DNA from 3 places in the Mycobacterium montefiorense genome. Region 3 is predicted to be linked to each of the others. Evidence: predicted binding sites of a transcription regulator. Region 3 holds the regulator's gene; each other region holds the start of a gene.
The links. Region 3 encodes LexA, which represses DNA repair genes until DNA is damaged. Its sites were predicted from a motif close to CGAACANNTGTTCG; they were not measured.

Region 1 (10,204 bases), on a different contig from region 3:
CAAACCCTGGCCGACAGTCACATCACCGCGCGGGTGCGCATCCCGATGCTGTCAGGCCGGCGTTCACTGAACCTGTCCAACGCCGCGGCGATCGCGATCTACGAGGCCTGGCGCCAGCACGGCTACTCCGGGGCGACGTAGCGATGAATCCTGGTCCCGCCGCGAGTCAGCATTGATATGCCCACCTTCATCACGATCGGCTACGGCGACGAGGCCGGATACCGCCAATTGAGCGACGACCGGCGACGGGCCGCGCACGCCCGCGACGACGAACTCAGCTCGTCCGGCGCGCTCGTCGGCCGCGCCGGCAACCCCGTCCAGGTGCGCAATCCGGACGGCGCGGGGGTATCGATCGAGCCGGGCGCGTTCCTTCGATCGCCGTTGCCGATCGCGGGGTTCGCAGTGATCGAGGCCGAGAACATCGACGCGGCGATCGAGCGGGTGAGCCAGACCCCGTGTGCGGTCGCGCAGGGGGTCGTCGAGGTATGGCCGCTGCGGCCCTGAGTTACCAGGTGTTCCAGTGCGTCAGAGTCTCGGCCGGTAGCCGCCTGGCCGGCCGGAAGTCGGTGCCCTTGGTGTAGGCGATCGGGAACAGCCCACCCTGGCTGAACCGCTCGTGGGGAATGCCGAGCACCTCGGCGGCCTTGCGTTCGCCGTCACCAAGCAGGTGCAGCGTCGTCCAGCAGGAACCCAGACCGCGGGAGCGCAGCGCCAGGCAGAAGCTCCAGACCGCCGGGAACAGCGACGCCCAGAACGAGACCCCACCCAACGCCGACTTGTCTTCGCGGCCTTCCAGGCACGGGATCATCAGCACCGGCGCCTCATGCATGTGCTCGGCGAGGTACATCGCGGAATCCTTGACCTTCGGCATCCGCTCACCACGGGTGTCACCCTCGGCGTATTCGCGCATCGGCGAGGTGAGGTAGTCGCGGGCATGGCCCAGGTAGATGTCGGCGATCGCCTTCTTCTTGTCAGCGTCTTCGACGAACACCCACTGCCAGCCCTGCGCGTTGGAGCCGGTGGGCGCCTGCAGCGCCAGCTCGAGGCAGTCCATCAGGACTTCGCGAGGCAGCGGCTTGTCGAAGTCGAGGCGTTTGCGCACCGAGCGGGTGGTGGAAAGCAGTTCGTCGACGGACAAGTTGAGGGTCATGTGTGGAGGTTATACGTGGGCTCTGCGCGCCGAACGTGCACTCAGGGCGAGATTTTCGCCGTTCGTTCGCGCGCGAAGGCATCAGCTCGGGGGTGGGGGCGGCGCATCGGGCGCAATCGCTCCGCCACAGCCGCCAGGCGGTGGCGGCCCCGGGAGAGGCTCGTCGCCGCTGACGCAGTCGTAGTAGAACTGAGGACCGACCGCCCAGGTTTTCATCCACTGGTGCCAATACGACCCGTCGGGGTACTTTTCGCCATCACAGACGGCCAAATTGCCCCAGCCCCAGCGACCGCCCGGGCAGAAACCTTTGGTCATGTCCGGCTGGTGCGGGTCGGGCGGATCAGCGCTGGCGACCGCGTTAGGAAGTAATAACGCCGCAGCGCAACCCAATATTGCAGCGCCATGGCGAGCAAACTTGCATTTAGTTTCGACGCTCATAAAACATTGAATCAGTACACACCAGGACATATTGCGTGTTTAGCGGAAATCGCGGGACTTGGAGCCGACCGCCAAGGTGATGCGGCCCAGCCGCTCGGCCACCACGGTGATTGCGCCGCTGGCGTTTTGGACCTGACCGCGGATCAGCAGCGCCGGTGCGGTGTTCGCCAGCTTGCGGTGTCGCGCCCACACCCCCGGCGTGCAGAGCACGTTGACCATCCCGGTCTCGTCTTCGAGGTTGACGAATGTGACGCCCTGCGCCGTGGCGGGTCGCTGCCGATGGGTCACCGCACCGGCGATCAGCACCCGATCGCCGTCGGGCACCGACCCCAGCGCGTCGGCGGGCACCACCCCCATCGCGTCCAGGTCGGCCCGCAGGAACTGGGTCGGGTAGCTGTCCGGGGAGATGCCGGTGGCCCACACGTCGGCGGCGGCCAGTTCCAGCGCAGTCATCCCGGGCAGCGCCGGGATGTGCGACGACGAGCCCACCCCGGGCAGCCGATCCGGCCGCCCCGCTGCCGCGGCCCCGGCCGCCCACAGCGCCTCGCGCCGCGACGTCCCGAAGCAGCCCAGCGCCCCGGCCGTCGCCAACGCCTCGGTCTGCGGCACGGAAAGCTGCAGTCGGGTGGTCAGATCAAGCAGAGAAGCAAACGCGCCGTTGGCCTTTCGCTCATCGACCAGCTGCTCGGCAAGGTCGTCACCGATATGACGGACGGCGCCCAGCCCGAGGCGAACCTCCGTCCCCGCGTTCTCGAGGGTGGCATGCGCCAGGCTGGCGTTGACGTCCGGGCCGTGCACCAGCACGCCGTGCCGGCGCGCGTCGGCCACCAGTGACTGCGGTGAATAGAAACCCATCGGCTGCGCACGCAGCAGCGCGGCGCAGAACGCGGCCGGGTGGTGCAGCTTGAACCATGACGAGTAAAACACCAGCGACGCAAAGGACAGCGCATGGCTTTCCGGGAAGCCGAAATTGGCGAACGCCTCCAGCTTTTCGTAAGTCCGGTCGATCACCTGGTCGGTGGCGCCGTGCAATCTGCGCATGCCGTCGTAGAACCGGCCGCGCAGCCGTTGCATGCGTTCGGTGGAGCGCTTGGATCCCATGGCGCGCCGCAGCTGGTCGGCCTCGGCGGCGGAGAACCCGGCGCAGTCGACCGCGAGCTGCATCAGCTGCTCCTGAAAGAGCGGCACTCCCAGTGTCTTTCGCAGCGCCGATTCCATGGACGGATGGTCGTAGACGACCGGGTCGATGCCGTTGCGCCGCCGGATGTAGGGATGCACCGAACCGCCCTGGATGGGTCCGGGGCGGATCAGCGCGACCTCGACCACCAGGTCGTAGAACACCCGCGGCTTCAGCCTGGGCAGGGTGGCCATCTGTGCGCGCGACTCCACCTGGAACACGCCGACGGAATCGGCGCGCTGCAGCATCTCGTATACCGCGGGTTCGGAGAGGTCGAGGCGGGCCAGGTCGACCTCGATGTCTTTGTGCTCGGCCACCAGGTCTTTCGCGTAGTGCAGCGCCGAGAGCATGCCCAGCCCGAGTAGGTCGAACTTCACCAACCCGATGGCCGCACAGTCGTCTTTGTCCCATTGCAGGACACTGCGGTTCTCCATCCGCGCCCACTCCACCGGGCAGACGTCGGCGATCGGGCGATCACAGATCACCATGCCGCCGGAATGAATGCCCATATGCCGCGGCAGGTTCCGGATCTGGTTGGCAAGCTCGATCACCTGTGGCGGGATGTCCTCGATATCCGGCGAGTCCGCCAACCCGTTCCAGTGGCTGATCTGCTTACTCCAAGCGTCCTGCTGACCCTGCGAGAATCCCAAGGCACGGGCCATGTCGCGCACCGCGATTCGCCCGCGGTAGGTGATGACGTTGGCAACCTGAGCAGCGTAATCCCGGCCGTATTTGTCGTAGACGTACTGGATGACCTTCTCGCGCTGATTCGACTCGATGTCCATGTCGATATCGGGCGGCCCGTCGCGGGCGGGAGACAGGAAGCGCTCGAACAACAGCTCGTTGACCACCGGATCAACCGCGGTGACCCCAAGGGCGTAACAGACCGCGGAGTTGGCCGCCGATCCCCTGCCCTGGCACAGGATGTTGTTGCGCCGGCAGAACTGGACGATATCGTGCACCACCAGGAAGTAGCCCGGAAATGTCAGTTGGGCAATAACTTTCAGCTCATACTCGATCTGGGCGTACGCTCGCGGCGCGCCCTCGGGGAGCCCGTAGCGATCCCGCGCCCCCGCCATCGTCAACTGCCGCAACCAGCTGTCCTCGGTGTGCGGTTCGGGCACGTCGAACGGCGGCAGCTGCGGCGCGATGAGCGCCAGCCCGAACGCGCACTGCTCGCCGAGTTCGGCAGCGGCAGTCACCGCCTCGGGGTGCTGCGCGAACAGCCGGGCCATCTCCTCACCGGATCGCAGATGCGAACCCGCCAGCGGGGCCAGCCATCCCGCAGCTGAGTCCAACGACTGCCGGGCCCGGATGGCACCCATCGCCATGGCCAGCCGGCGTCGCGACGGGCCCGCGAAATGCGCTCCGGTGGTAGCGACGGTGCCGACCCCGAACCGCGGCGCGATCCCGGCCAGTGCCCCATTGCGTTCGTCGTCGAGCGGCTGGCCATGGTGGGTCAGCTCGACACTGACCCGCCGCGCCCCGAAGCGGTCCACCAGATCGGCCAGCGCCCGCTCTGCGGCTTGTGGCCCGCCATCGGAAAGCGCTTGGCGTACATGGCCTTTACGGCATCCCGTCAGGATGTGCCAGTGCCCATCGGCGGCCTCGGTCAGCGTGTCGATGTCGAAGCGCGGCTTGCCCTTCTCACCGCCGGCCAGATGCGCGGCGGCCAGCTGCCGCGACAGCCGCCGGTAGCCCTCCGGACCGCGGGCCAGCACCAGCAAATGCGGTCCGGGCGGGTCCGGGTTCTCGGTACGAGCCTGCGAAACCGACGCGGCGCCCAGCGACAGCTCGGCGCCGAACACGGTACGCATGTCGAGTTCAACGGCCGCCTCGGCGAACCGCACCGCCCCGTACAGACCGTTGTGGTCGGTCAGCGCCAGCGCACGCAAGCCCAACCGGGCGGCCTCCTCGACCATCTCCTCGGGCGTGCTGGCCCCGTCCAGGAAGCTGTACGCCGAATGCGCGTGCAGCTCGGCATAGGCGACGGACGAGCGACCCCGCCGCTGGTTCGGCGGCTCGTACATCCCGCGCTTGCGCGACCAGGGCGCCTCTGTCGGAGGTTCCTGCGCAATCGGCGTGCCGGCGTGCCGCGGCTTGCTGTCGAGCAGCCGCTCCATTTCCGCCCAGCTTCGCGGCTCATTGCTGAAACCCACCCGAACAGTCTATCGAATGTATGTTCGATTTCACGCTCGGTTGTTAAAGCGGTTGTTAAACAGGTCTTCAACTTCTAAACAGAGAGTTAACGGACAGAGATCTATCGCGATGGGGCGTGGCGACAGATACTGGTACGGGGCAACCACGGGCGGGAATCAAAATGGGACAGCTGATAACGGCATTGGACGCGGGTTTACGCACCGCGGCGGACTCCGGCCGGCAAGCGAGCCTGGCGACCGGCGCGGTCGCCATCATCGAAGGCGCCGTCCCCGATCTTGGGCAGCTGAAATCCCTTCTTGCAGAACGTATTCAGTCCATCCCGCAGTGCCGCCAGGTGTTGCGGACCCACTCGCTGCGCGGTGCCCGGCAATGGATCGACGATCCGGGATTCGACCTCACCCATCACCTGCGCCGCGTCGCGGTTGGGCGCCCGGGCGATGAAGCAGACCTGTCAGGGGCGATCGCTCACGCATGCGAGCGTCCCCTCGAATTGGACCGCCCGCTGTGGGAGTGCTGGGTTATCGAAGGCCTCAAGGGCAAGTGGGCAATCTTGATGAAGGTCCATCACTACCTCGCCGACGCCGTCCCTGCCGCCCACCTTCTCACCAGACTCTGCGACGGCGCCGACAGCGAGATATTTGCCAATCATGCTGAGCCTAAACAGGATTCGATACAAGCCCGGAAGCGGGGCTGGGCCGATGCGCTCTGGCATGCTTCGGCCGTCGCCGGCACCGTCACGAACACCCTGGCCGGTACGGTCTGGTCGGTGGCACGGATGTCGTCGAACGAACCGGCAGTCACCATGCGTCGCTACGGCACGGTGCGCGTTCCCCTCGCCGCCGTCGACGCGGTGTGCGCCAAGTTCCGGGTGACCACCAACGACGTCGCGCTCGCCGCCATCACCGAGGGCTTCCGGGCCGTACTGCTGCACCGTCGCGAACAACCGCGCGCGGGCTCGCTGCGCACCCTGGAGAACAGATACCTGCCCGTCGAGCACGACGATCCGGTGCGGCGGCTGCGGATCGTGCACAACAGCTTGAACAAACCCAGGCCGATAAAGCAGAGCGTCAACATTGCAGACCTGGCAACCAGCTTCATGCCATTTACATTGTGCGCCAAGGCGCTTCAACTGACACTGAGCCGGCTTCCGCAACCGGGCATCGTCACGCTGGCCACCAACGCAGCCGGGCCACGTCATCGGTTGAGGCTGATGGACGCCACCGTCGAACGCCTGCTACCCATCCCCCCGACGGCTTCGCAGCTGTCCAGCGGGGTCGCGGTGTTGAGCTACGGCGATGAGCTGATCTTCGGTATCACCGCCGGCTACGACGCCGCCCCCGAGCTCGGGCAGCTCGCCGCCGGGATCGAACGGGAGATGGCGCACCTGACGGCGCTCAGCCAAGACTCCGTCCTGCTGTTCACCAAGGATCGCCGCAAACGCCGGGCCCCCGGCGCTGCCCCACGGGTACCGCCCAGCCGCCCGTGGGCGCGAGCACGCCACTGACCCAAGCCGGGCGGCGTTGATGACCGTGAGAGGGTTGATCAATGCCATCGGTCACCATCGACCCGCGCCGCCATGACGCGGTGCTGTTTGACCAAGACGCCGACTCGGCGCTGGTGAAGCAGCTGCGTGAGGCCGGTGTCGACGTCACCGTGCATGCCGAGGACCCGGCCGCGGCCGCCGAGCGGCTGGGCGTACTGGCGGGACGCTGCGTCGTCGTCGCGGCGAGCGCGGCGGTGGCCAAGGCCGCGCGCGAGGCCGGGTTCGCGTTGGTGATCGACGCCAAGGACGGCAGTGACATCGCCGTGCGCACCGGGGACCGGCGAATGTCGCAGCTGCCCGACGCGTCGCAGCTGCTCGACGAGGGCCTGGATGCGCGGCAGCCGGCGGTGTTCTTCGACTTCGACGGCACGCTATCCGACATCGTCAACGATCCGGACTCGGCGTGCCTTGTCGCCGGTGCCGCCACGGCGCTGCAGCAGTTGGCCGCGCGCTGCCCGGTCGCGGTACTGTCCGGCCGCGACCTTGCCGACGTCACGGCACGCGTCGGCCTGCCGGGCATCTGGTATGCCGGCAGCCACGGATTCGAGTTGACCGCACCCGATGGCACCCACCATCAAAACGACGCCGCGGCCGCGGCCATTCCGATGCTGGAATCCGCGGCCGCCCAGCTAGGCGAGCGACTCGGGTCGATTCCCGGTGTCAGGGTGGAGCACAAACGGTTTGGCGTGTCGGTGCACTATCGCAACGCCGCACGAGACCGCATCGGTGAGGTGACGGCAGCGGTGCGCGCGGCGGGTCAGCGCGACGCACTGCGGGTGACCACCGGCCGCGAAGTCATCGAGCTGCGTCCGGATGTCGATTGGGACAAGGGCGCAACCCTGCGCTGGGTGCTCAATCACTTGCCCGGGTCGACACCTTTGACACCGGTCTATCTCGGCGACGACATCACCGACGAGGATGCGTTCGACGCGGTGCACGATGACGGGATACCAATCATTGTGCGGCACAACGACGATGGCGACCGGGCCACCGCCGCGCTATTCGCGCTGGATAGTCCGGCCAGCACGGCCGAGTTCGTCGGGCGTCTGGCCCGCCGGCTAGCTGACGCCGGGAACTAGTCCGCCGCGTATTCGACCGCGCCGTCGTCGAGCACGATCCGCCCGGCCTCGGCGCCTTCGGCGCCAGAAGCCTCGGTACGGAAGACCGCCTTGCCCGGATCGGTGCGCCAGATCAGCGTCGTCAACGTCTCGCCCGGGAACACCGGCGAGCTGAAGCGCGAATCGATCGAAGTGATGTTGGCCGCGAGGCCCTTGCCGAGCTCCGTGACCAGCGCGCGGCCCGCCACCCCATAGCTGCACAGCCCGTGCAGGATCGGCTTGGGGAACCCGGCCAGCTCCCGGGCGAACCACGGGTCGCTGTGCAGCGGGTTGCGGTCACCGGACAGCCGGTAGATCAGCGCCTGATCCTCGCGAGTGGACAAGGCAACCTTGATGTCGGGCTCACGGTCCGGAAATTCCGGGGCAATCGGGCGTTGACCCGGCTGCCCGCCGAAACCGCCGGCGCCCCGGACGACAAAGGTGGTCGATGTCTCGGCGATCAGCGCTTGCGAATCCGGGTCGGTGCCGCGGCCGCGCAGCATCACGACCGCGTTCTTGCCCTCGCCCTTGTCCTGAATGTCTGTGACCTCGGTGACGACCGACAGCTTGCCCGCCGCCGGCAGCGGCGCGTGCAGCCGGATGCCTTGCGAGCCGTGTAGCAGCATGGCCCAGTTGAACTTTCCGATCTTGCCCGCCGCACCGAACGCGGGACAGCAGATCACCGCGTAGGTGGGCAGCACCTGCTGGGTGATCTCGTGGCTGTTCTCGGTGGTGAACGACAGGTCGTCGAGCCCCGCGCCGACGCCAAGGGCGTACAGCAGCGTGTCCCGGTCGGTCCATTCGAACAACATCGGCTCGGTCACTGCACCGATAGCACTCGGGTCAATCGCCATGCGCGTCTCCTCCGGATCTGCAAATTCAAGCTTTTCTGCACCCAACCATTGCAAACCCTTCCCCCTGGGGCTGTCGGCAGGGCAGGCTATTCGACATGGCCACGCGCAGCATGATCGGAAAGACCGCCAAGTTAATGGCCGTACTCACCGCAACGCTCCTCGTCGGTGCTTGCGGCGGATCGGCGCAGGCCCGCGGCATCACGCTGACGTTCGTCCGAAACGCGCAGACCCAAGCCGACGCCGACGGAATCATCAACACCGATCCGCCGGGCCCCGGCCTCACCGCCGAGGGCAAGGGACAGGCGCAGCAGGTAGCGCACCAGAGCGGTCGCAACGACTTCGACGCCGTCTACGCCTCGGCCATGGCCGAAGCGCAGCAGACCGCGAGCCCGCTGGCGGGCGAACTCGGCAAGCAGGTCGAGATCCTCAGTGGCGTGCAGTCACTGGGCGCCGGCTGGTACAACGGCAAACCCGAATCGATCGCGGGTGCGACGTACCTGCTGGCCCCGACGGACTGGATCAACGGGGACGTCCAGAACAGCATCCCGGGAGGGCTGAGCGGCAAGCAGTTCAACGAGCAGTTCACCGCCGCGGTCAACAAGGTCTACAACAGCGGCCACAACAAGCCGGTGGTGTTCTCCCAGGGCGCGGCGATCATGGCCTGGACGCTGATGAATGCCCGCAACGGCAAGAGCAGCCTGCTGACCAGCCACCCCCTGCCGAACATCGGCCGCGTGGTGATCACCGGCAACCCGTCGGACGGGTGGACGCTGGTCGAGTGGGACGGCATCCGCAACTTCAGCTGATCCCCGCTACCATGGCTGGATGCGGTATGTCGTTACCGGCGGTACCGGGTTTATTGGCCGCCGCGTCGTAGCTCGATTGTTGGACACTCGACCCGACGCCGAAGTGGGGATTCTGGTCCGGCGTGAGTCGCTGGGACGGTTCGAACATCTCGCCATCGAGTGGGGTGAACGCGCCAAACCGCTGGTCGGCGACCTGACGGAGCTGGGGCTGACCGACGAGCGGTTGGCCGAGCTGGGCCGGGTCGACCATCTGGTGCACTGCGCGGCCATCTACGACGTCACCGCCGGCGAGGCCGAACAGCGCGCCGCCAACGTCGAAGGCACCCGCGCCGTCATCGGGCTGGCGCAGCGGCTGAACGCCACGTTGCATCACGTGTCGTCGATCGCGGTCGCGGGAGACTTCGCCGGCGAGTACACCGAGGACGACTTCGACGTGGGCCAGCAGCTGCCCACTGCCTACCACCAGACGAAGTTCGAAGCCGAACTGTTGGTGCGGTCGCAACCCGGGTTGCGCTACCGCATCTACCGCCCGGCCGTGGTGGTCGGCGACTCACGCACCGGCGAGATGGACAAGATCGACGGCCCGTACTACTTCTTCGGCGTGCTGGCCAAGCTGGCCATTTTGCCGTCGCTGACGCCGATCCTGCTGCCCGACACCGGGCGCACCAACATCGTCCCGGTCGACTATGTCGTCGACGCGCTGGTCGCGCTGATGCACAGCGACGGCACCGACGGACGGACCTTCCACCTGACCTCACCGAAAACCATTGGGCTGCGCGGCATTTACCGTGGAGTCGCCAGGGCCGCCGGATTGCCCCCACTGCGCGGGCCGCTGCCTCGCGCGGTGGCCGCACCGGTGCTGAAAGTCAGCGGGCGCGCCAGGCTGCTGCGGAATATGGCGGCCACCCAGCTGGGAATTCCCGCCGAGGTGTTGGACCTTGTCGACCTGGCCCCCACCTTCGTCAGCGACACGACCCAA
Region 2 (10,204 bases), on a different contig from region 3:
CGGACCTCCTGTTCGTCCCCACCGGCACGTTCCCGATCGACTTGCTGTGGGACGAGCCGACCGTCGCCGGGCACCTGCGTCGGCTGGCGTCGTTCAGCCGGCTGATCACGACCGACCTACTCGGGGTAGGCAGCTCGGACGCGGTGCCGATCCACGACCGCCCGGCGATGCAGGCGTGGACCGACGGGCTGGTCGCGGTGCTCGACGCCGTCGGGAGTGAGTGCGCGACGGTGTTCGGGATGTCCGAGTCGGCGCTTCCGGTCATGCTGCTGGCCGCGAGCCATCCGCACCGGGTGCGGTCGCTGGTGTTGTGCAGTGCGTATGCGCGCTTTCAGCGGGCCGACGACTATCCGCACGGAATGCCCGAGCCGGCCTTCAGCCGGTATGTCGACTCCTTCGGCGACACCGTCGGAAGGGGTGGGGTGGCCGATAACTTGGCGCCGAGTTGGGCTACTGATGCCGGCAAGCGGCGGTGGTGGGCGCGCGGTGAGCGCTTGTCCGGCGGTCCCGGCTACTTCACAGAGGTCTTCGATCTCTTCCTGCGCACCGATGTTCGGCCCGCAGTGGAGAGCATCCAAGCGCCGACGCTGCTGCTGCATCGCGTCGATGACCGGCATACCAGGGGCGGTCACGCCCGGTATCTCGTCGACCGCATCCCGCAGGCGCGGTTGGTGGAGCTCGACGGGGACGACGACGTGTGGTTCGCCGGTGATGCCGACCGGGTGGTCGACGAGATCGAATCGTTCGTCACCGGGGGGCGCGCCGCCGCGCCGACCAACCGGGTGCTGTCGACGGTGATGTTTACCGACATCGTCGGATCGACCGAACGCGCCGAATCTATCGGCGACGATGCGTGGGCGCTCGAGCTCGATGCACACAACGAGATCGTGAAAAAGCATGTCTTGAGTGCGCGAGGCGAGGTGGTGAAGTTCACCGGTGACGGCGCTTTGGCGACGTTTGACGGGCCGGCGCGAGCGATCAACTGCGCGTGCGCGATTCGCGACTCGGTGCAAGACCTCGGACTCATCGTTCGCGCCGGCCTACACACCGGCGAGGTGGAGATGGTGGACCACGACGTGCACGGGATCGCGGTTCATGTCGCGGCGCGCATCATGGCGATGGCGGGGCCCGGGGAGGTATTCGTGTCCGGTGTGGTCCCGCCGTTGGTGCTCGGGTCGCGGCTCTCGTTCGAGAGCCGAGGCACGCACGAACTCCGCGGTGTGCGCGGTCGCTGGCCGGTGCTTGCGGTGGTTTAACCGCGTTTGGTGCCGGGTGTGCACCTGTTGTGCCGCAGCGACTTTTCCTCGAGATCGACGCTGGCGTGAAGAAACGCCGGTGAGCTGCACGCTAGCGTCGATCTCGGGGTTTGCCTCCGGGCGTGAAGGTGACCGGTAGCTTGCTCAGCCCTGTCATGCTCGGGTTGCTCAGGTATTGGTGGGCGTTGTCTAGGTCTACCTGGTAGTCGGGGATGCGATCGAGGACCGCCTTGACCATCACCTCGGACATCAGCCGCGCAAGATGTGAGCCGATGCATCGGTGCGGGCCGAGCCCAAAAGCAAGGTGGCGGTTGGGTGTTCGGTCCAGGATGACTTTGTCGGGATTGTCGAATTCCTGCTGGTCGTGGTTGGCCGAGAGCCAGCTGATGATGAGCCGGTCGTTCTTTTTGAGGTGTTGGCCGTTGAGTTCGACGTCTTTGGTGACGGTGCGGCTGAGTGAGCGGTTGACGCTGAAATAGCGCAGGAATTCGTCGGTGGCGGTGCGGTAAAGCTCGGGGTGGTTTATCAGTTGCTGTCTGAGGTCTTGGTGTGTGCCCAGATGCCTTAGCGTGAGCGCGGTTTGGGAGGTGGTGGTGTCGACGCCGCCGGCGATCAGGTTCCACAGGATGTTGAGCAGCTGTTCGTCTGTTAGGTGCTGCCCTTCGAACTCGAACTGGATCAGGAAGCTGGTCAGGTCTTCTTTCTTGTCGGCCCGTCTGGCGGCCGCGTGTTGGAGGACTTCTTCCATCATCGCCGGGACTTTCGCGATGGCTTCGGCATATTTGGGGCTGTCTTGCGGGACGGCCATGACGTTGTGGAACATGCTGGCGTAGATGTGCCAGTTGTCGAGTGGGAGGCCCATCAACTTCATCGTGAGGATGGCCGGGACCGGGCTGGCGTAGTCGAGCACCAAGTCCATCGCGCCGTTTTCGATGTGTTGGTCGAGGAACTCGTGGGCTTTCTCCTCCATGAAGGGCTTCATTTTGTCGACGGCGCCGGGGGAGAAGAACGGGGCCAGGGCGTGTCTCAGAGCCAGGTGGTACTCGCCGTCGATCTCGCCGATTCCCAGGGCCGGTTGGCCTTCGGGGCGCGGGACGCCCATCTCGCCTTGGTAGTTCACGCCGTCTTCGGCGTCGGGTTCGTACTTGTGGGCGAAAGTGGCGCCCTCCCTGGCTGATTGGCTCACCGCGGCGTAGCTGCTGAGGTACCAGAATCCGTCGTAGTGCTCATTCCAGGCGACGGGGCAGCGTTGTCTCAGGTCGGCGTGGATCGCGTCCTGGTTGAGGTTGAACGCGTCGGAGTGGTGGTCGAAGTCGACCAGGGCATCGGCGCTCACGTCGGGGCGGTGAGTCAATGGGTTGCCTTTCTGGCTATCTTTGCATTATTACGCTTTCGAGTGGCCGACTGAAGTAGGAGCAATGGGTAGCTACCGAACGACCTTCAATCACGTCGGCTTGTGCGTCGCGGATACCGAGCGGTCACGCCGGTTCTACGAGAATGTGCTCGGCTTCCAGTTCTGGTGGGAGCTCGAACCGTCCGACAATCTCACCGCGCAGGTGGTGCAGCTGCCCGAGCCGCTTGGGGTGAAGGCGACCTACCTTGTCCGCGACGGCTTAGTGCTGGAGTTGATCGACTACTCCCAGCGGCAAGTGCATGCCGGGCCGACGCGCGTGATGGATGAGGTAGGGCTGACCCACATCTCGCTGTCGGTGTCCGATCTGGGTGCGGTGCTGGCGAAGGTTGCGAAGTGCGGGGGATCGGTGGTCGAGGAGGCGGTGTCCGAAGCGATGGCCATCATTCGGGATCCGGACGGGCAGATGATCGAGTTGGTTACCGATGGCTGGCTGGCGGCGTTGCCGCCACGGCCGTAGCACCGATTCGTGCATTGTGCGTCAAGGTCCTCCGGAGCCCTTACGGCGCCGCCGGTTTGGGACTGCGCGGAGGACAGATGACGGCGTGGATCGCGCGGGGTCGAGCACCTGTTGGCAGTTGATGACGGCCGCTTCCCGGCGTGGATCGGCGGCCGAAATTTGTCGTACCCCGGTGCGATGATGGGGTCATGTCTCGGACCGCATCGTCTAGCGCCGTTGGATCGCGCCCTGATGAGCGGCTTGAGGTGTTGTTCGACGAGTTGGCGGAGTTGACCGGTCAGCGCAACGCCATCGACGGGCGCATCGTAGAGATCGCCTCCGAGATAGATCGCGACGAGCTGTGCGGCGTCACCGGCGCGCGGTCGGTGGCGGCGTTGATGGGCTGGAAGACCGGCGCTTCATCGGCAACCGCCCACAAGATCGCCACCGTCGCGCGTCGGCTGGCGGAGTTTCCGCGCTGTGTGGCGGGGATGCGGGAGGGTCGGCTGTCGCTGGATCAGGTCGGGGTGATCGCGGCGTGGGCGGGCGAGGGATCCGATGAGCACTATGCGGAGCTGGCCGCAGTCGCCACGGTCAGCCAGTTGCGCACCGCGGTCAAGCTGGAACCGCGACCCGAACCCGATTCTGCCCGGCCAGGCCCGCAGGCCTCGATCACCCAGACCTCGGACGAGGAGTTCACGTGTTGGCGGATCAAACTTCCGCACCTGGACGCGGCGAAGTTCGATGCGGCGCTGGCCTCTCACCGTGATGCGCTGATCGCCGAGTGGAAGCACGATCACGACAATGGTGACCGCGCCTGCGATCAGGCGCCGTCGTTGCCGGGCACTGTCGAGGCGTTTAAGCGCCTGGTCGAGATGGGGTGGGACGCCGAGGCGGCCCGCCGACCCCATGGGCATCACACCAGTGTGGTCGTGCACGTCGATGTCGCCCAGCGGGCCGCGGCGCTGCATCTGGGTCCGTTGCTCACCGACGCCGAACGGCGATACCTGGTCTGTGATGCCACCTGTGAAGTCTGGTTCGAACGTGACGGCGCACCCATCGGCGCCGGGCGAGCGATGCGGGTGATCAACCGTCGGCTGCGTCGCGCGCTCGAGCACCGCCACCGAACGTGCGCTGTTCCCGGCTGTGGCGCCACCCGCGGTCTGCACGCACACCACATCCGGCACTGGGAAGACGGCGGCCCCACCGAGTTGTCCAACCTGGTCTTGGTATGCCCACACCACCATCGGTTGCACCACCGCGGCGTCATCACCATCACCGGAACCGCCGACGACCTCACCGTCGCCGACAGCTCCGGTCGACCGCTTAGCGCAGGATCACTCGCGCGCCCGCCGAATCATCCCCCGCCCGCTGTCCCACCGTGCCCCGGGCCCACCGGCGCACGCGCCAACTGGTGGTGGTATGAACCCTTCCAGCCGCAACCACCACCAACAACCAACTAGATAGCTTACCGCCGCCGGTCATGACCAACACCGGATCAAAGCTCAAACGGGTTGGGGTATCAAGAATTTCGTTCGCAATTCGCGCAGCAACTGCATCGCGAAATTCAATGCTGAAGACCAGACCCGCACCACCGGCCCGCCACCCCGACGACCTCGGCAACACCCCAACCGCGATCCGCGCCGACGTGCGCACTAACGTGAGCCAACTCGGGCCGAATTCGATGACGGGGTACGCCGCAGAGCCCATGCAGCACAGTTAATTTCACCCTTCGACGTAGCGGGTGATCGTATCGACGAGTGCCGTCACGGCGCCGGTTCGCGACGCGGCGGATGCGAGATACAGCGTCCACGTCACCGGCGGGCTCAACGGGATAGCGCGTAGGTCGGGGTATCGTTCGGCCGCGCTGACGGGCAGCACGGTCGCTGCCAGTCGGTGTCTGACGAGTTCGGCGGCGATCGCGTAGTCGGCGACCTCGTAGGCACTCGTCGGCTGCACCCCGGCGGCGGCGAACCCCGCATCCAGGCGCTGGCGAATACCCCACCCGCGCGGAAACTGAATGAAGTCCTGCCCGTCCAGGTCGCCCAACTTCACGTGCCGGCGACCCGCCAGCTCATGGCCGGGCTCGCAAACGAAGACCATGGGCTCGTGGGTCAGTTCGCGCACCGCAACAAGCCGAGACGGCGAGGCAGACAGAGACACCAGGGCGAGATCCATCTTCCCGTCGGCGATCGCCTCCAGATGGCCAGCCGATCCGGTGAGGCTTTGGCGCAGCTGAACCGTCACCAGCGGGTGAAGGCGCCGGAACTCTTCGAGTACGGTCGCCAGATTCAACCCACCCCAAGACATCAGGGTGCCGAGTGTGACGGTGCCGGTCAGCTGATCGCGATAATCCGCCATGGACGCCTGCGCCCGCTGCACAGTGTGGATGACTTCGCGGGCATGCTGCAGAAAGACCTCGCCTGGCGCGGTGAGCACGATCTGGCGCTTTGACCGGTTGAACAGCTCGACGCCGAGTTCCTTTTCCAGTTTCGCTACCGACGCCGACAGTGCGGACTGCACGACGTGGATCCGCTGGGCCGCCCGAGAAAAGTTCAACTCTGAGGCCACCGTGACGAAGTACTCCAGCTGCCGCATCTCCATCCCAACAATCTATCGCGAACAGCGATCATTCTGATCGATTTTCAACGTTAGACGCGATCAATTCGGAGGTGTTTCCTTGGCTTGGCAGCTAAAGTGACCATCACCTCATTGGAGGAGCAGCCATGCGAGCCTTGCGTTTCGACACGTTCGGTGATCCGAGCGTCCTGCACGTCGCCGATCTGCCCGACCCGACGGCGACCGGGCAGGAAGCGATCGTTCGCGTCGAAGCGGCATCCGTCAACCCTTCTGACGTGAAAAATGTTGCCGGACTGATGGACTGGACGCTGCTGCCGCGCACGCCGGGACGCGACTTCGCCGGCGTCGTAGTCAGTGGCCCACCCGATTGGGAAGGCGCCGAAGTGTGGGGCACCGGCGGCGACGTCGGATTCACCCGCGACGGCTCGCACGCCGAGCTCATAGAAGTGCCTATCGAAGCACTGGCACGCAAACCCGAAGCGCTCAGCTTCGACGAAGCCGCCACGGTCGGCGTCAACTTCGTCACCGCCTGGGCCGGCGCCGTCGAGACGGCGCGACTGGTTACAGGCGAAACGATCGCCATTTTCGGCGTTTCCGGGGGAGTGGGCGGCGCCGTCGCCCAGATCGCCCATGCGCTTGGCGCCTCGGTGATCGGCGTGAGCCGTCGCAAACCTGAGCCGGAAACACCCGCCGCCAAGGTGATCGACGAGTTCCTCGCCCTGGACACCGACGTCGCCGCCGAAATCAGACGGCTCACCAAAGGCAGCGGAGTCGGCGTCGTCTACGACGCGGTCGGCGGCGTGACGACGAACGCAGCACTGGCCTCCCTTGCGCACCGCGGCCGGCTGGTGGTCATCAGTGCGGTGGGCTCGCCAAAGGTTGACATCGATATAAGAGCGTTGTACCGCAACGAAACCCGCATCCTGGGCATCGACAGCGGCAAACTCAGTGTCGTCGACTGCGCGCACATCCTGGAGCAGCTCCGGCCCCACTTCGAATCCGGCGACTTTCGCCCACTGCCCATCACCGCGCGCTACTCCCTCGACGACAGCGCGGCAGCCTATCAAGCGGTCGCCAGCCAGGTATCCGGCCGCGTCGTGATCAATCCCTAAGGAAGGCAACCACAATGGCGACCAATCTCACCGAAGAGACGATTACCGACGAAGTGCTGAAGACCTTCGACACATCCACCGACGATCGCTTTCGCCAACTTTTCCAAAGCTTGACCCAGCATCTGCACGACTTCGCCCGGGAGGTGCGGCTGACCGGCGACGAATGGTTCACCGCAATGGACTTCGTCGAACGGCTCGGCAAAATCTCCAGCCCCACCCGTCAAGAGGTGGTGCTGCTCTCCGACATCCTCGGGCTGTCGATGCTGCTGGACACCATGAACGAGAACCCCGGCGGATCGGCCACCGACTCCGCGCTGCTGGGCCCGTTCTACGTCGAGGGCCGCCCGACCGTCCCCAACGGGGCCGACATCTCCAACGGCGTCGCGGGAACCCCGATGTTCGTGACGGCCCGCGTCGTCGACGAAAGCGGTGAGCCCATTAGAGGCGCGAAGGTCGACACCTGGCATAGCGACGGCACCGGGTTCTACGATGTTCAGCTGACCGAGCAGCTGCACGGCGAGTTCGCCATGCGCGCGCTGCTGACCACCAACGACGACGGTGAATTCTGGTATCGCTCGATCACGCCGCGCTATTACCCGGTGCCCACCGACGGCCCGTGCGGGGAGATCATGCGCGCCGCCAATCGATCCGTGATGCGCCCTCAACATGTGCACTTCTGGTTCCAGGCCGACGGCTACCAGTCGCTAATCACCCAGCTATTCCTCAAAGACGACCCGTACATCGACTGCGACGCGGTGTTCTCGGCGCAGGATTCGTTGAAGGCCGACTTCACGCGCCAACAGCCGGGCATCGCGCCGGATGGAACCAAAGTCGACGAACCCTTCGTCACGCTGGACTGGACGTTCACCCTCGCGGCACAGTGAAACCATGACACGCATCGAGCTCGCCGACCTCGACCAGCAGCCCGAGTCCATTCGCGAGTGGGCAGACCGGCGCGGCAACCTCAACGTTTTCCGGCTACTGGCCAACGCGCCCAACGTGTTTCCCGGCTGGTCGCAGATGGTCGACGAGCTCTACGCCAGCCCGACGTTTAGCGCGCGCATGCGGGAAGTGATCGTGCTGCGGGTGGCCAACCTGCAGGGCTCGGCCTACGAGCTTGCCCAGCACCTGCTCTTGGGCCGCGCCGCGGGGCTCACCGAGCAACAGCTCGACGCGCTTGCCACCGGCGAACTCGACGGAGCCGGCTTCCGCCACACCGAACGCACGGCCGTCGAGGTCGTCACCGAGTTGTGCACCACCCACCACCTGCGCGACGAGTCGTTCGCGACCGCCCAGGCCGTCTTCGGCGACGAGGTGCTGACCGAATTGCTGATGATCGTCAGCTGCTACTACGGGCTGGCATTGGTGCTCAACGCCGTCGACTTGGATATCGAATGACGCGTATCCCGTATCGGCGGCCCGAAGACATGACCGAGCAGGCCCGCGAATTGGCCCGGGAGCGCGGCAATCTCAACGTCTACCGGACGCTGGCGAACGCCGAGAACGCCTTCACCGGCTGGATGCTGGCCGGCCGCGACGCCCTGACCAGTCCGGTGTTGCCCCGGCGGTTGCGTGAACTGGTGACGCTGCGGACCGCTTCGCTGATGGACTGCGCCTACGAGCTCGGCCAGCACCGCGACGTCGCGCGCACGGCGGGGCTTAGCGCCGACGAGATCGGCGCCGTTATCTCCGAGTCCGATTGGCGAACAGACTATTTCGATGAGACCGAGCTAGCGGTGCTGACTCTGACAACCGAACTTGTCAGCACCGGCTCGGTCGCGGACGCACTATTCGAGGGCGTGCGCGAGGAACTGGGAGCCGAGGCCACCGTGGAGGTGCTGATGGTTATCAGCAGGTACGCGGGGCTGGCGTTGATGCTCAACGCACTCGATGTCGACCTGGACGAAACCGCGCGGCTGCCAACGATCCCAACCGACACGCGGCGTTGATTTCGCACAAGTCTCACGATGCGGTCTGATTGCCCGTAACGTTGCACGACGTGGCCGCGCGTAAGCCCTCGACGCGCCTGTCAGCCGACGACTGGTTGCAGGCTGGGTACACCTTGCTCGCCGAAGAGGGCGCACGTGCCCTGAAGATCGAACGGCTCTGCCGGCAAGTCGGCGCCACCCGCGGCAGCTTCTACTGGCACTTCGAGGATATGGATAGCTACCGCGCCGCACTCGTCGAATCGTGGAACACGTTCCGCGAGCAGGACCGGCAATCGCTGGACGAGATCGATGCGCTGCCGCCCCGGGAACGGCTGTCCACCATGATGATTGCCTTGGTTCGGCCGCAGCACTGGATGCTCGAACGCGCCATGCGGGAGTGGGCCCGCACCGACCAGGCCGCCGCCGCCAACATCCGCGACGCCGATCGCCGGCTGCTTCGTTCGGTCGCAAAGGCGTACGCGGACTGCGGTTTCAGTGTCGAGGACGCCAGGTTGCGCGCGGAGCTGACGTTCGCGGCCGGGATCGGACTGCTGCACCTCACAGCCACGCCGGGCCAGGCGCAGAAGGCGGCTCAACACGAACGCTTCCTGGACATGATGCTGGCCGATCCGAAGTAGCGATCACACCATCGCGATCGGTGAGATCTTGGCTCCAATCGCCAATGCCCCGGCCAACTCTCGGCACACGTCATAGTCGAATACGACATGGCCCGCTGCAATATCGACATCGCGCTTGGCGCGCTGCAACGGGCTGGACAGGAAGTGTGCGCTGGCGCCGGCGGACTCCATCAGGTCGGAGATGATCGCGCGGCACTCGTGCACCGTGTACGCCGCCGCCAGCCGGGCGTTGGCCCGTACCGATCGCCGAACACGTTCACTGCTGACAACGAGCTCGTCGATCCCTGCGGCGGTCTCGGCGACCAGCGCGCGCAGCGCGCGCAGCCGCACCGTCGCATCGCCGAGCCTGATCTGTGCGGCCGGCTGATCCTTTTGTGCCACACCGCTATACGCCAGGACGCGGCCGCCGAGCCGCTCGGCGAACAGCTCGGTGACCCGTTCGGCGGCGCCGAGCACCGGCATCGACGCCACCAGCGCGAGGGCCGGCACCAGCGGCCATCGGTAGGTGGCCGCCCCGTGCACATGCGCTCCCGGCGCAGTGCCGCCATAGATATCGGCCACGCTGGCGATGCGGTGTTCGGGGACAAAGACGTCCGTGACGATCACGTCGTGAGAACCGGTTCCGCGCATGCCCGCGGTGTGCCACACGTCGTCGACCTCGACCTGGTCGGCGGGCACCACCACGAGTGCCGGAACGATGCTGTCGTCTCGCTCGACCAGCGCGCCGACGATTACCCAATCGGCATCCATCGCGCCCGTCGACCACGACCACCGACCGGTCAGGCGCACGCCGCCATCGGCTGGAGTACCGCGGCCGGTCGGGGCCAGCGGAGCGGGCGC
Region 3 (10,204 bases):
AGGTCCGTGCACTGCTGCGCGACGGCCTGCGCGACGGCGTCACCGCGTCGCGCGCGCTCGGCTACGCGCAGCTGATTGCCGCTTTCGACGCCGACGGCCCGCAAGCTTTGCGGGACGCGCAGGAGCAGACATACTTCGGTACCCGGCGCTACGTGCGCCGGCAACGGTCGTGGTTTCGGCGCGACCACCGGGTGCACTGGGTCGACGTGGGCGCCGCGACGGACGCCGACCGCGCCCGCATCGTCGTGGACACCTTGCGAGCGTGGCGGCACGTACCCTGAACAGGTGATCCGCGCCAATGACGAAGACCCCGGCATGGCCGGGGTTGAGGAGTGGCGCAGATGATCTTTGCTAAGGGCCACGGCACCCAGAACGACTTCGTGCTGTTGCCCGACGTCGACGCCGCCCTGCCGCTCACGGCGCCGAGGGTGGCTGCGCTGTGCGACCGGCGCCGCGGATTGGGTGCCGACGGAGTGCTGCGGGTGACCACCGCTGGTGCCGCCCTGGCGGTCGGCGTGCTCGACCGGCTGCCCGACGGTGTCGGCGCGAACGATTGGTACATGGACTATCGCAACGCCGACGGGTCCACCGCGCAGATGTGTGGCAATGGTGTGCGGGTGTTCGCGCACTACCTACGCGCCAGCGGCCTGGAATCCCGCGACGAGTTCATCGTCGGATCGCTGGCGGGGGCGCGGATGGTCACCCTGCACCACGCCGACGCCACCAACGCCGACATCACCGTCGACATGGGCAAGGCCAACCGGCTGGGTACGGGGGAGGCAATAGTCGACGGCAGGCGTTTGCGCGGGCTGGCGGTCGACGTCGGTAATCCGCACCTGGCATGCCTGGACGCAGCGCTGAGCGATGACGAGCTTGCCGCGCTGGATGTCGGTGCGCCCGTGCACTTTGACCGCGCGCAGTTCCCCGAAGGTGTGAACGTCGAAGTGCTCACCGCGGCCACCGACGGCGTGGTGCGGATGCGGGTCCACGAGCGGGGGGTGGGCGAAACCCGCTCGTGCGGAACCGGAACGGTCGCGGCCGCGGTGGCCGCGCTCGCCGATGCCGGGGCCGGCACCGGCACGCTGACCGTCCGCATACCCGGCGGCGACGTCGTCGTCACCGTCACCGATGCCACTAGTTACCTGCGCGGGCCGTCGGTGCTGGTGGCACACGGCGAAGTGAGCGAGGATTGGTGGCACGCCCAATAATTCGGATGCACGCGCTGGATTTGGCGTGCACTATTGCTAATTGCCTATGACGCACCCTGAAACTCCGTACCGCGATCAGCCAGGCGGCCGTCCCGTTGCCGAGCCCAGCGTCGGCGAGCTAGCCCTTGAAGATCGATCGGCGCTGCGCCGGGTGGCCGGGCTGTCGACCGAACTCGCTGACATCTCCGAGGTTGAATACCGGCAGCTGCGTCTGGAACGCGTTGTGCTGGTGGGGGTGTGGACCGAGGGCAGCGCGGCCGACAACCAGGCGAGCCTGGCCGAGCTGGCAGCCCTGGCCGAGACCGCCGGCTCGCAGGTGCTCGAAGGCCTGATCCAGCGCCGCGACAAGCCCGACCCGTCGACCTACATCGGCTCGGGCAAGGCGCAGGAGTTGCGCGAAGTGGTCCTGGCTACCGGCGCCGACACGGTCATCTGCGACGGCGAATTGTCGCCGGCGCAGCTGACCGCGCTGGAGAAGGCCGTCAAGGTCAAGGTCATCGACCGCACGGCGCTTATCCTGGACATCTTCGCCCAGCACGCCACCAGCCGGGAGGGCAAGGCGCAGGTATCGCTGGCCCAGATGGAGTACATGCTGCCGCGGTTGCGCGGCTGGGGTGAGTCGATGTCCCGGCAGGCCGGTGGCCGCGCCGGCGGCAGCGGCGGCGGGGTGGGCCTGCGTGGTCCCGGTGAGACCAAGATCGAAACCGACCGGCGCCGCATCCGCGAGCGGATGTCCAAGCTGCGCCGCGAGATCAAGGACATGAAGCAGGCGCGCGACACCCAGCGCAGTCGCCGGGTGCACAGCGACCTGCCGTCCATCGCGATCGTCGGCTACACCAACGCCGGCAAGTCCAGCCTGCTCAATGCGCTGACCGGGGCCGGGGTGCTGGTGCAGGACGCGCTGTTCGCCACCCTGGAACCCACCACCCGTCGCGCCGAGTTCGATGATGGCCGGCCGTTCGTGCTCACTGACACCGTCGGTTTTGTCCGCCACCTGCCCACCCAGCTGGTCGAGGCATTCCGCTCGACGCTGGAGGAGGTCGTCGACGCCGATCTGCTGGTGCACGTCGTGGACGGTTCCGACGTCAACCCGGTCGCCCAGATCAATGCGGTGCGCCAGGTGGTCTCCGAAGTGGTCTCCGACCACCACGGTGATCCGCCTGCAGAGCTGCTGGTGGTGAATAAGATCGACGCCGCAAGCGATCTGATGCTGGCCAAGCTTCGGCATGGGCTGCCCGGTGCCGTGTTCGTCTCCGCGCACACCGGCGACGGGATCGACGCGTTGCGCCGGCGGATGGAGGAGCTCGCTGCTCCCACCGATACCGCCGTCGACGTGGTGATTCCCTACGACCGCGGCGACTTGGTGGCGCGTGTGCACGCCGACGGCCGGGTCCAGCAAGCCGAGCACAAGCCCGACGGCACCCGGATCAAGGCCCGGGTTCCCGAGGCGCTGGCCGCGAGCCTGCGGCAATTCGCCACGGACTAGCCACCGTGGTTGACGAGGTCTGCTAGCCGCTACGAGGTGCCATCAGGTCGGCCGTCGGGTCAGCTGCCGACCAACCGTCTGGTTGGTATATGTTGGGCGACAGAGTTCCCGTTGGCCGGAGGTTATCCATGAGCAGCGCAATCAGGTACCAACGCACACTGTTCGAACCCGAGCACGAATTGTTCCGCGAGTCCTACCGGGCCTTTCTCGAGCGCCATGTCGCGCCGTACCACGACGAGTGGGAGAAGGCGAAAATCGTCGATCGTGGCGTCTGGCTTGAAGCCGGCAAGCAGGGATTCCTCGGCATGGCGGTGCCCGAAGAGTATGGCGGCGGCGGCAATGCCGATTTTCGGTACAACACGATCATCACCGAGGAAACCACCGCCGGGCGTTATAGCGGGATCGGCTTTGGACTGCACAACGACATCGTCGCGCCGTATTTGCTGGAGTTGGCCAACGAAGAGCAGAAGCAACGCTGGTTGCCAAAGTTCTGCACCGGGGAACTGATCACCGCGATCGCCATGACCGAGCCGGGTACCGGCAGTGACTTGCAGGGCATCAAGACTCGTGCGGTCAAGCAGGGCGATCACTATGTGCTCAACGGCGCAAAAACGTTCATCACCAACGGAATCAACTCCGACCTGGTGATCGTGGTGGCCCAGACCGATCCGGAGAAGGGCTCGCAGGGCTTTTCGCTGCTCGTCGTCGAACGCGGCATGGAAGGCTTTGAGCGGGGCCGACATCTGGACAAGATCGGACTGGAAGCGCAGGACACGGCGGAGTTGTCGTTCACCGACGTCAAGGTTCCGGCCGAAAACCTGTTGGGGGATGAGGGCAAGGGCTTCATCTACCTGATGCAGAACCTGCCGCAGGAACGGATCTCGATCGCCGTCATGGCGGCCGCGGCGATGCAGCAGGTGCTCGATCAGACGCTGCAATACACCAAGGAGCGCAAAGCCTTTGGAAAGCCGATCGGCAGTTTCCAGAACAGCCGGTTTGTGTTGGCCGAGCTGGCAACCGAGGCCACCGTGGTGCGCATCATGGTCGACGAGTTCCTCCGGCTGCACCTGGACAAGAAGCTGACGGCCGAGCAAGCGGCAATGGCCAAGTGGTACTCCACCGAAAAGCAGGTGCACCTGATCGACCGTTGCCTGCAGCTGCACGGCGGCTACGGCTACATGCGCGAATACCCCGTGGCGCGTTCCTATCTCGACGCCCGGGTGCAGACGATCTATGGCGGCACAACCGAGATCATGAAGGAAATCATCGGGCGCGGCCTCGGCGTTTGACGCTCATGATCGCAACCCCGTCGGCTAGCGTCGGCGGCGGTGAACCAATCCTGCTGCCACGCAACAACGAATCGTGGGCGGACGTTCGAAACGCGCGCCGATGGTGACACGGCCGAAGCACAACTAGTGCGCTTACCGTCTGGTTGCCCTGGTGTGCGGCAAAATGGTTGCCGCCCATGAATTGCTTCTTTGCTCGAGTGCATAGCCGGCGAACTGATGGCTTCGCGTACGGTCAGCGCATATGTTTCGGCTTCGTGGAGCGCGCAATCACCCGCCCACGGCGTGTACGAACATACGATGAGTCGCGACGCGATCGTCGTCCCGCATCATTTCGACATCAGAGCGGTATCCGTTTTCGTAATATTCGCGAATTGCCTTCGCATTTCTTGTTCGCTAGAGCAAAGTTATGCGAGCCCGGCGATATGCGAACTCTGATGGGGTTCGTAACCCGCGTTCGGGGTACCAACCGCTCGCAGGGTCCGCAGGGCACGGGCATGGCCATATTTGAGGGCATATCCGTCGGCTGGGAGGCTTGGTGAACGGGAAGAGAGGTCAAGTGCGCAGGCTCGCCGGGCGGGCGCTGATCAGCGTGGCGACCACAGCGTTGGCCGTCGTGCTGCTGGCACCTACCGCCTCAGCTTCTCCGATCGGCGACGCCGAAGCCGCCATCATGGCCGCGTGGGACAAGGCCGGCGGCCCCACCTCACCGCTAGGCCCCCGCAAGGGCGACGTCTATCCCGTGGCCGACGGCTTCGCGTGCGACTTCGACGGCGGCAAGTTCTTCTTCACCACGGCCACCGGTGCGAAATTCGTGTACGGGCCGATCCTGGAAAAGTACGACATGCTCGGCGGCCCGGCCGGTAGCGATCTGGGATTTCCGACCATCAACGAGGTTCCCGGACTCGCGGGCCCCGACAGCCGCGTGGCGACGTTCTCGGCCAGCGACAAGCCGGTGATTTTCTGGACGCCCGATCATGGCGCGTTTGTCGTGCGCGGCGCGCTGAACGCCGCCTGGGACAAACTCGGTAGCTCGGGCGGCGTTCTCGGCGCCCCGGTCGGAGATGAGACCTACGACGGCGAAGTGTCCTCGCAGAAGTTCGGCGCCGGCCAGATTTCCTGGAACCGCAAAACCAAGGAATTCACCACTGAGCCAGCGGGATTGGCCGACCAGCTGAAGGGCTTGCAGGTAGCCATCGATCCAGCCGCGGCCATCAACATGGCCTGGCGCGCGGCCGGCGGTGTGAACGGCCCGCTGGGCGCCAAGCAGGGCGGCCAGTATCCGATCGGCGGCGACGGAATCGCCCAGAACTTTGCCGGCGGCAAGGTGTTCTTCAGCCCGGCGAACGGCGCGAACGCCCTGGAAAGCGACATTCTGGCCAAGTACGAGTCGGTGGGTGGCCCGGTCAGCAGCGACCTGGGCTTCCCGATCGCCAACGAGTCCGACGGCGGCGTCAGCCCCAACAGCCGGATCGCGACGTTCTCGGCAGCCGACAAGCCGGTGATTTTCTGGAGCTCTGACCACGGTGCCTTCGTCGTGCGCGGAGCGATGAAGGCGGCCTGGGACAAGCTGCGCGGTCCCACCGGCAAGCTGGGTGCCCCGGTCGGCGATCAGACCGTCGACGGCGACGTGATCTCGCAGAAGTTCACCGGCGGCAAGATCTCGTGGAACCGCGCGAAGAACACCTTCTCCACCGACCCGGCGAACCTGGCTCCGCTGTTGTCGGGCCTGCAGGTGTCGGGACAAAACCAGCCGAGTGGTTCGGCAATGCCGCAGCACTCCAACAAGTGGTTCACCTGGAGCTGGTGGTACCTGTTCGCCCTGGTCCCGCTGCTGGTTCTGGTGCTGCTGGCGGTGTTCGTGGCGTTGCGGTGGCGCCGGCATCGCGCCGAGCGCAATGCCGCGCCCTACAACCTCGATCGCGACGTCGACGTCGGTGGCTACGACGACTCGGGTGAGCCGCGCTGGGGGCCCGACTACGCCGATGCCACGACCGAGCACTTGTCCTATGGCGACGTGCACTCACTGGAGCACCACGACGACGACGCCCCGCGAGTCAGGTGGCCGCATTCACCCGAAACGGTCGAACTGGACGAAGATGCCGCGGCCGGTTACGCCGACGAATCCGTATCCGAGGAAGAGTGGGATCAGTTAGGGGTCGACGACCAGGATCCCGACACGGTCGACACCGATTCCATCCATGTGGTGTCGGCGGACGATCTCACCGAGGCCGGCTATGGCGATGAGATACTCCAAGCCGGCTACCTGGATGATGTCGAAGTGTCGGAGCGCGCCGATCCGGACACTGAATACACCGATGCGAGCGTTCCGGAAGCCGCCTACCCTGACGCCGCCGAGGAAGACACCCCGTATGCGGAGGCGGGCTATCCGAGTGCCGACGATGCGGAGGCGGGCTATCCGGGTGCCGACGATGCGGAGGCGGCCTATCCCGACGTGGCCGTGCCGCATACGCCGCCCGATCTTGCCGCCGCAAGCGGCGTCACGCCCGGTGCTGCCGCTGCGGATGATGTCGCGGCCGGCCTCGCCGCCGCGGTAGGCGCTGCATCGCGTGGCGGACGGCACGCCGCCGCGGACGCTGACGACGAGTCAGACTTCGAGTCGGCAGCCGCCCTCGGGGCACTAGGCCCGGCCGGACGTCCGACGATCCACCTGCCTCTGGATGACCCGTATCTGATTCCCGACGGTTATCCGATCAAGGCGAGCACCCGCTTCGGCCTCTATTACACCCCGGATAGCGACCTCTATCGCGACACGCTCGCCGAAGTGTTCTTGTCCAGCGAGGAAGCCGCGCTGGTCAACGGCTTCATCAAGGCCGACTAGATAGCGAACTTTCGCGGCACTAGACCTTGCGGATCACCGTGACGACCTTGCCGAGCACGGTCGCGTCATTGCCGGGGATGGGATCGAACGCCGGGTTGTGCGGCATCAGCCACACTTGACCCCCCGCGCGCTTGAACGTCTTGACGGTGGCCTCACCGTCGATCATGGCGGCGACGATGTCGCCGTTGTCGGCGACATTCTGTTGCCGCACGACGACCCAGTCGCCGTCGCAGATCGCGGCTTCGATCATCGAGTCGCCGACCACCTTGAGCAGGAAGAGGGTGCCCTCGCCGACCAATTCGCGGGGGAGCGGGAAGACATCCTCGACGGCTTCTTCGGCCAAGATCGGTCCACCGGCCGCGATGCGCCCGAGCACGGGGACGAACGTCGGCTCTGGCAACGCGTCGGATCCGGCGACCTCGGTGGCCGGCGCCGCCGCAACGAGGTCATCGGCGCCGCGAACATCGACGGCCCGGGGGCGGTTCGGGTCGCGGCGCAGAAATCCCTTGCGTTCCAGAGTACGCAGTTGGTGAGCCACCGAGGACGTCGAAGTCAGCCCGACGGCATCGCCGATCTCCCTGATGCTGGGCGGATATCCACGGGTGGTCACCGATTGACGGATGACGTTCAAGATAGTGCGTTGCCGCTGGGTAAGCGATGAATCCACGGAATGCAACCGGCCTTCGGGGCCGGTGGCTGAGGTGTCGTTGCTGTCGCTCATGGCACTGAATGTAACCCCCTGGAAGCCGAGAATCAAACATGTGTTCGACTAGCGTGTCGTCCCTTCGTGTCTCCCGAAACAGTGATCCGCGCAACTTTTGCGAATAACAATGGTGTAACTCTCGAAAAGACCGGGTATTTGTGCGTGATGGCAGTGATAGCGACCGATGGAGGTTGTCGGTGGCGTGGTCTAGCGTTTTGCTCGTGCGACACGCTCCGCTCAAATGTTCGGATTTCGAACACACGAGCGATAGTGTCGAACACACGAGCGAGGATTAGTTGACCGGAGGAACGCACATGACGCTCATGCACACAGTCTCACCGCGGACCAACAACGTGCGGCGCCCGAGCGATGGGCTGGTTGCACGGCCTCGCTACGACCAGGAACGCGCGCTGCGGTCGCGCCGGTCCGTGCAGTCGCGGCCGGCCGGCGCGCCAATGCGGTACCGCGGTACCGGGGTAGCGATGTCGGCCACGCCGCATCGCCGCCGTCCGGCCACACTGGGGACGACGCTGGGGCTGGCCCTGATGGCCGGGATCATCACGCTCTGGCTGGGTCTGGTCGCGAATCTCGGTCAGATCGCCAACGGTGACTCCGCCGCCGCTCCCGTACCGGACAGGCTGTCCGTCGTGCAGGTCGAGCCGGGCGAGTCCCTTCAAGACGTCGCACACCGGGTAGCGCCCGAAGCGCCGGCGCGCCAGGTTGCCGACCGCATTCGCGAACTCAACAACCTGAACTCGCCGTCACTGGCCGCCGGCCAGACCCTGATCGCGCCGGTCGGCTGACGGCGCGGCGACGCCGTACGAAAACCGCTCTACGCCAACGCCGCTCAGTCCTCGCACCGCTACCAGCACCCGTGGCGCGGCTACATTGGCTCGGCGGGGGAGCGCACGGGTACGCTCGGAGTGTTCTGCGAGATGCCGGCCCCGCGAAGGAGCGGTCATGCATTGTCCGTTCTGCCGCCATCCCGATTCCCGGGTAATTGACTCGCGGGAAACCGATGAAGGCCAAGCCATTCGGCGCCGCCGATCGTGCCCGGAGTGCGGGCGACGGTTCACCACGGTAGAAACCGCGGTCCTGGCCGTGGTGAAGCGCAGCGGAGTCACCGAGCCGTTCAGCCGCGAAAAGGTCGTCAAAGGGGTGCGCCGCGCGTGCCAGGGCCGTCAGGTGGACGAGGACGCGCTGAACCTGCTGGCGCAGCAGGTGGAAGACACCGTCCGTGCCGCCGGCTCGCCCGAGATTCCCAGTCACGAGGTCGGCTTGGCGATCCTGGGGCCGTTGCGTGACCTGGACGAGGTGGCGTACCTGCGCTTCGCGTCGGTTTACCGGTCCTTCTCTTCGGCCGACGATTTCGAACGCGAGATCGAGGCGCTGCGCCAGCACCGCAAGGTATCGACACCCACCTGATGGTCCGCCGCGTGACTCGGGCGCAACGGTACTGGTCGGCACCGGACTAGGCTGAATTCATGCCTGGTGACCTGCATCCGGATCTCGAGGCGCTCGCGCCGCTGCTCGGCACCTGGGCTGGTCGCGGTGCGGGCGAATATCCGACGATCCAGCCCTTCGAGTATCTCGAAGAAGTTGTGTTTTCCCATGTGGGCAAACCGTTTCTGGCCTACGCGCAAAAGACCAAAGCGCTGGCCGACGGCAAACCGCTGCACGCCGAGACCGGCTATCTTCGGGTGCCCGAACCCGGCCACGTCGAGCTGGTTCTGGCTCACCCCAGCGGGGTCACCGAAATCGAGGTCGGTTCCTACCGGTCGACCGGCGATGTCATCGAAATCGAGCTGGCCACCACGTCGATCGGTTTGACGCCGACCGCCAAAGAGGTTTCCGCGCTTGGTCGTTCCATCCGCCTCGACGGCGACCAGCTTACGTACTCGGTACAAATGGGTGCGGTCGGGCAACCCATGCAGCATCATCTTGCCGCGGAGTTGCAGCGGAAGTCCTGAATTCCCAGCGGCCTCGGCTGGCCGAGTATCCTTCAGTCCAGTTGTGTCACACCGTCGTTGACGACGCGGCCAGCCACCCGAACCCAGCTCTCGGGACTCCAGACAGTTTCCAGCATCGATCCTCTGCCCTGGGTGATGCTCAGGTCGCGGCTAAGATGGTCGGTAATCCGCATCGCTGCCGAGCCGGTCGCTTCGTCTTCGGGTACACCGAGATTTGCCGCGAACATCCGGGAACGCAGCGCCCCGGCGGACTCATCGATCCAGGCCCACAGGTAGTGCGCGGTGTCGTCGGGAAAATCGTCTGGGTCGGCCGCCAGAAGCTGCTCGACGGAATCGAATTCGTGCACTGCGAACACGGGAGCCCAGTCCGAGCGGGCGCTGATGCCCACCAGGTCACCCGCGTAGTGCACCTGCACAATGCCGGCTGGTACCTGCAGCGTGTTGATCGGCGTACCGTTGGCGCGCAGCCACCACGGCGCGCCCACTGACGGGTGCCCGGCGAACGGAATTTCGATGCGCGGAGTGTAGATGGTGACCTGCGCTGTGGTTGAGCCGCCGGCCGGAAGATCGACGAATACCGTTTCGCTGTAACCTAATTGGGCTGCCAGCGCCTGGCGATCGGCGAGAGCGACCTGTTTGGCGTCGACCACGCCCAGTGGATTGCCGAATTTTCCGGCCCGGTCGGTGAAGACACGCAACACCGTCACAT

Region 1: H7K34_RS08325 (error-prone DNA polymerase) is a predicted target of LexA. The motif match lies at 4,938-4,951, and genes of this name have one in related genera.
Region 2: H7K34_RS01365 (HNH endonuclease signature motif containing protein) is a predicted target of LexA. The motif match lies at 3,229-3,242, and genes of this name have one in related genera.

What each region holds. Positions count from the first base shown of each region.
Region 1 is NZ_JACKVL010000009.1:141,795-151,998, reverse strand. It holds gene H7K34_RS08345 (tRNA (cytidine(34)-2'-O)-methyltransferase) at 1-141, shown strand, start outside; gene H7K34_RS08340 (YciI family protein) at 178-504, shown strand; gene H7K34_RS08335 (nitroreductase family protein) at 506-1,150, opposite strand; gene H7K34_RS08330 (hypothetical protein) at 1,232-1,588, opposite strand; gene H7K34_RS08325 (error-prone DNA polymerase) at 1,628-4,924, opposite strand; gene H7K34_RS08320 (wax ester/triacylglycerol synthase domain-containing protein) at 5,086-6,429, shown strand; gene otsB (trehalose-phosphatase) at 6,471-7,547, shown strand; gene H7K34_RS08310 (MaoC family dehydratase) at 7,544-8,419, opposite strand; gene H7K34_RS08305 (histidine phosphatase family protein) at 8,515-9,225, shown strand; gene H7K34_RS08300 (SDR family oxidoreductase) at 9,245-10,204, shown strand, end outside.
Region 2 is NZ_JACKVL010000003.1:125,851-136,054, forward strand. It holds gene H7K34_RS01350 (adenylate/guanylate cyclase domain-containing protein) at 1-1,256, shown strand, start outside; gene H7K34_RS01355 (cytochrome P450) at 1,348-2,610, opposite strand; gene H7K34_RS01360 (VOC family protein) at 2,675-3,127, shown strand; gene H7K34_RS01365 (HNH endonuclease signature motif containing protein) at 3,316-4,569, shown strand; gene H7K34_RS01370 (hypothetical protein) at 4,677-4,829, shown strand; gene H7K34_RS01375 (LysR family transcriptional regulator) at 4,832-5,710, opposite strand; gene H7K34_RS01380 (quinone oxidoreductase family protein) at 5,833-6,798, shown strand; gene H7K34_RS01385 (dioxygenase family protein) at 6,813-7,682, shown strand; gene H7K34_RS01390 (carboxymuconolactone decarboxylase family protein) at 7,687-8,196, shown strand; gene H7K34_RS01395 (carboxymuconolactone decarboxylase family protein) at 8,193-8,747, shown strand; gene H7K34_RS01400 (TetR/AcrR family transcriptional regulator) at 8,798-9,364, shown strand; gene H7K34_RS01405 (acyl-CoA dehydrogenase family protein) at 9,368-10,204, opposite strand, start outside.
Region 3 is NZ_JACKVL010000013.1:579,425-589,628, forward strand. It holds gene miaA (tRNA (adenosine(37)-N6)-dimethylallyltransferase MiaA) at 1-281, shown strand, start outside; gene dapF (diaminopimelate epimerase) at 342-1,208, shown strand; gene hflX (GTPase HflX) at 1,255-2,694, shown strand; gene H7K34_RS16085 (acyl-CoA dehydrogenase family protein) at 2,823-3,983, shown strand; gene H7K34_RS16090 (LGFP repeat-containing protein) at 4,540-6,822, shown strand; gene lexA (transcriptional repressor LexA) at 6,842-7,543, opposite strand; gene H7K34_RS16100 (LysM peptidoglycan-binding domain-containing protein) at 7,840-8,328, shown strand; gene nrdR (transcriptional regulator NrdR) at 8,486-8,950, shown strand; gene H7K34_RS16110 (peroxynitrite isomerase) at 9,010-9,495, shown strand; gene H7K34_RS16115 (PhzF family phenazine biosynthesis protein) at 9,528-10,204, opposite strand, start outside.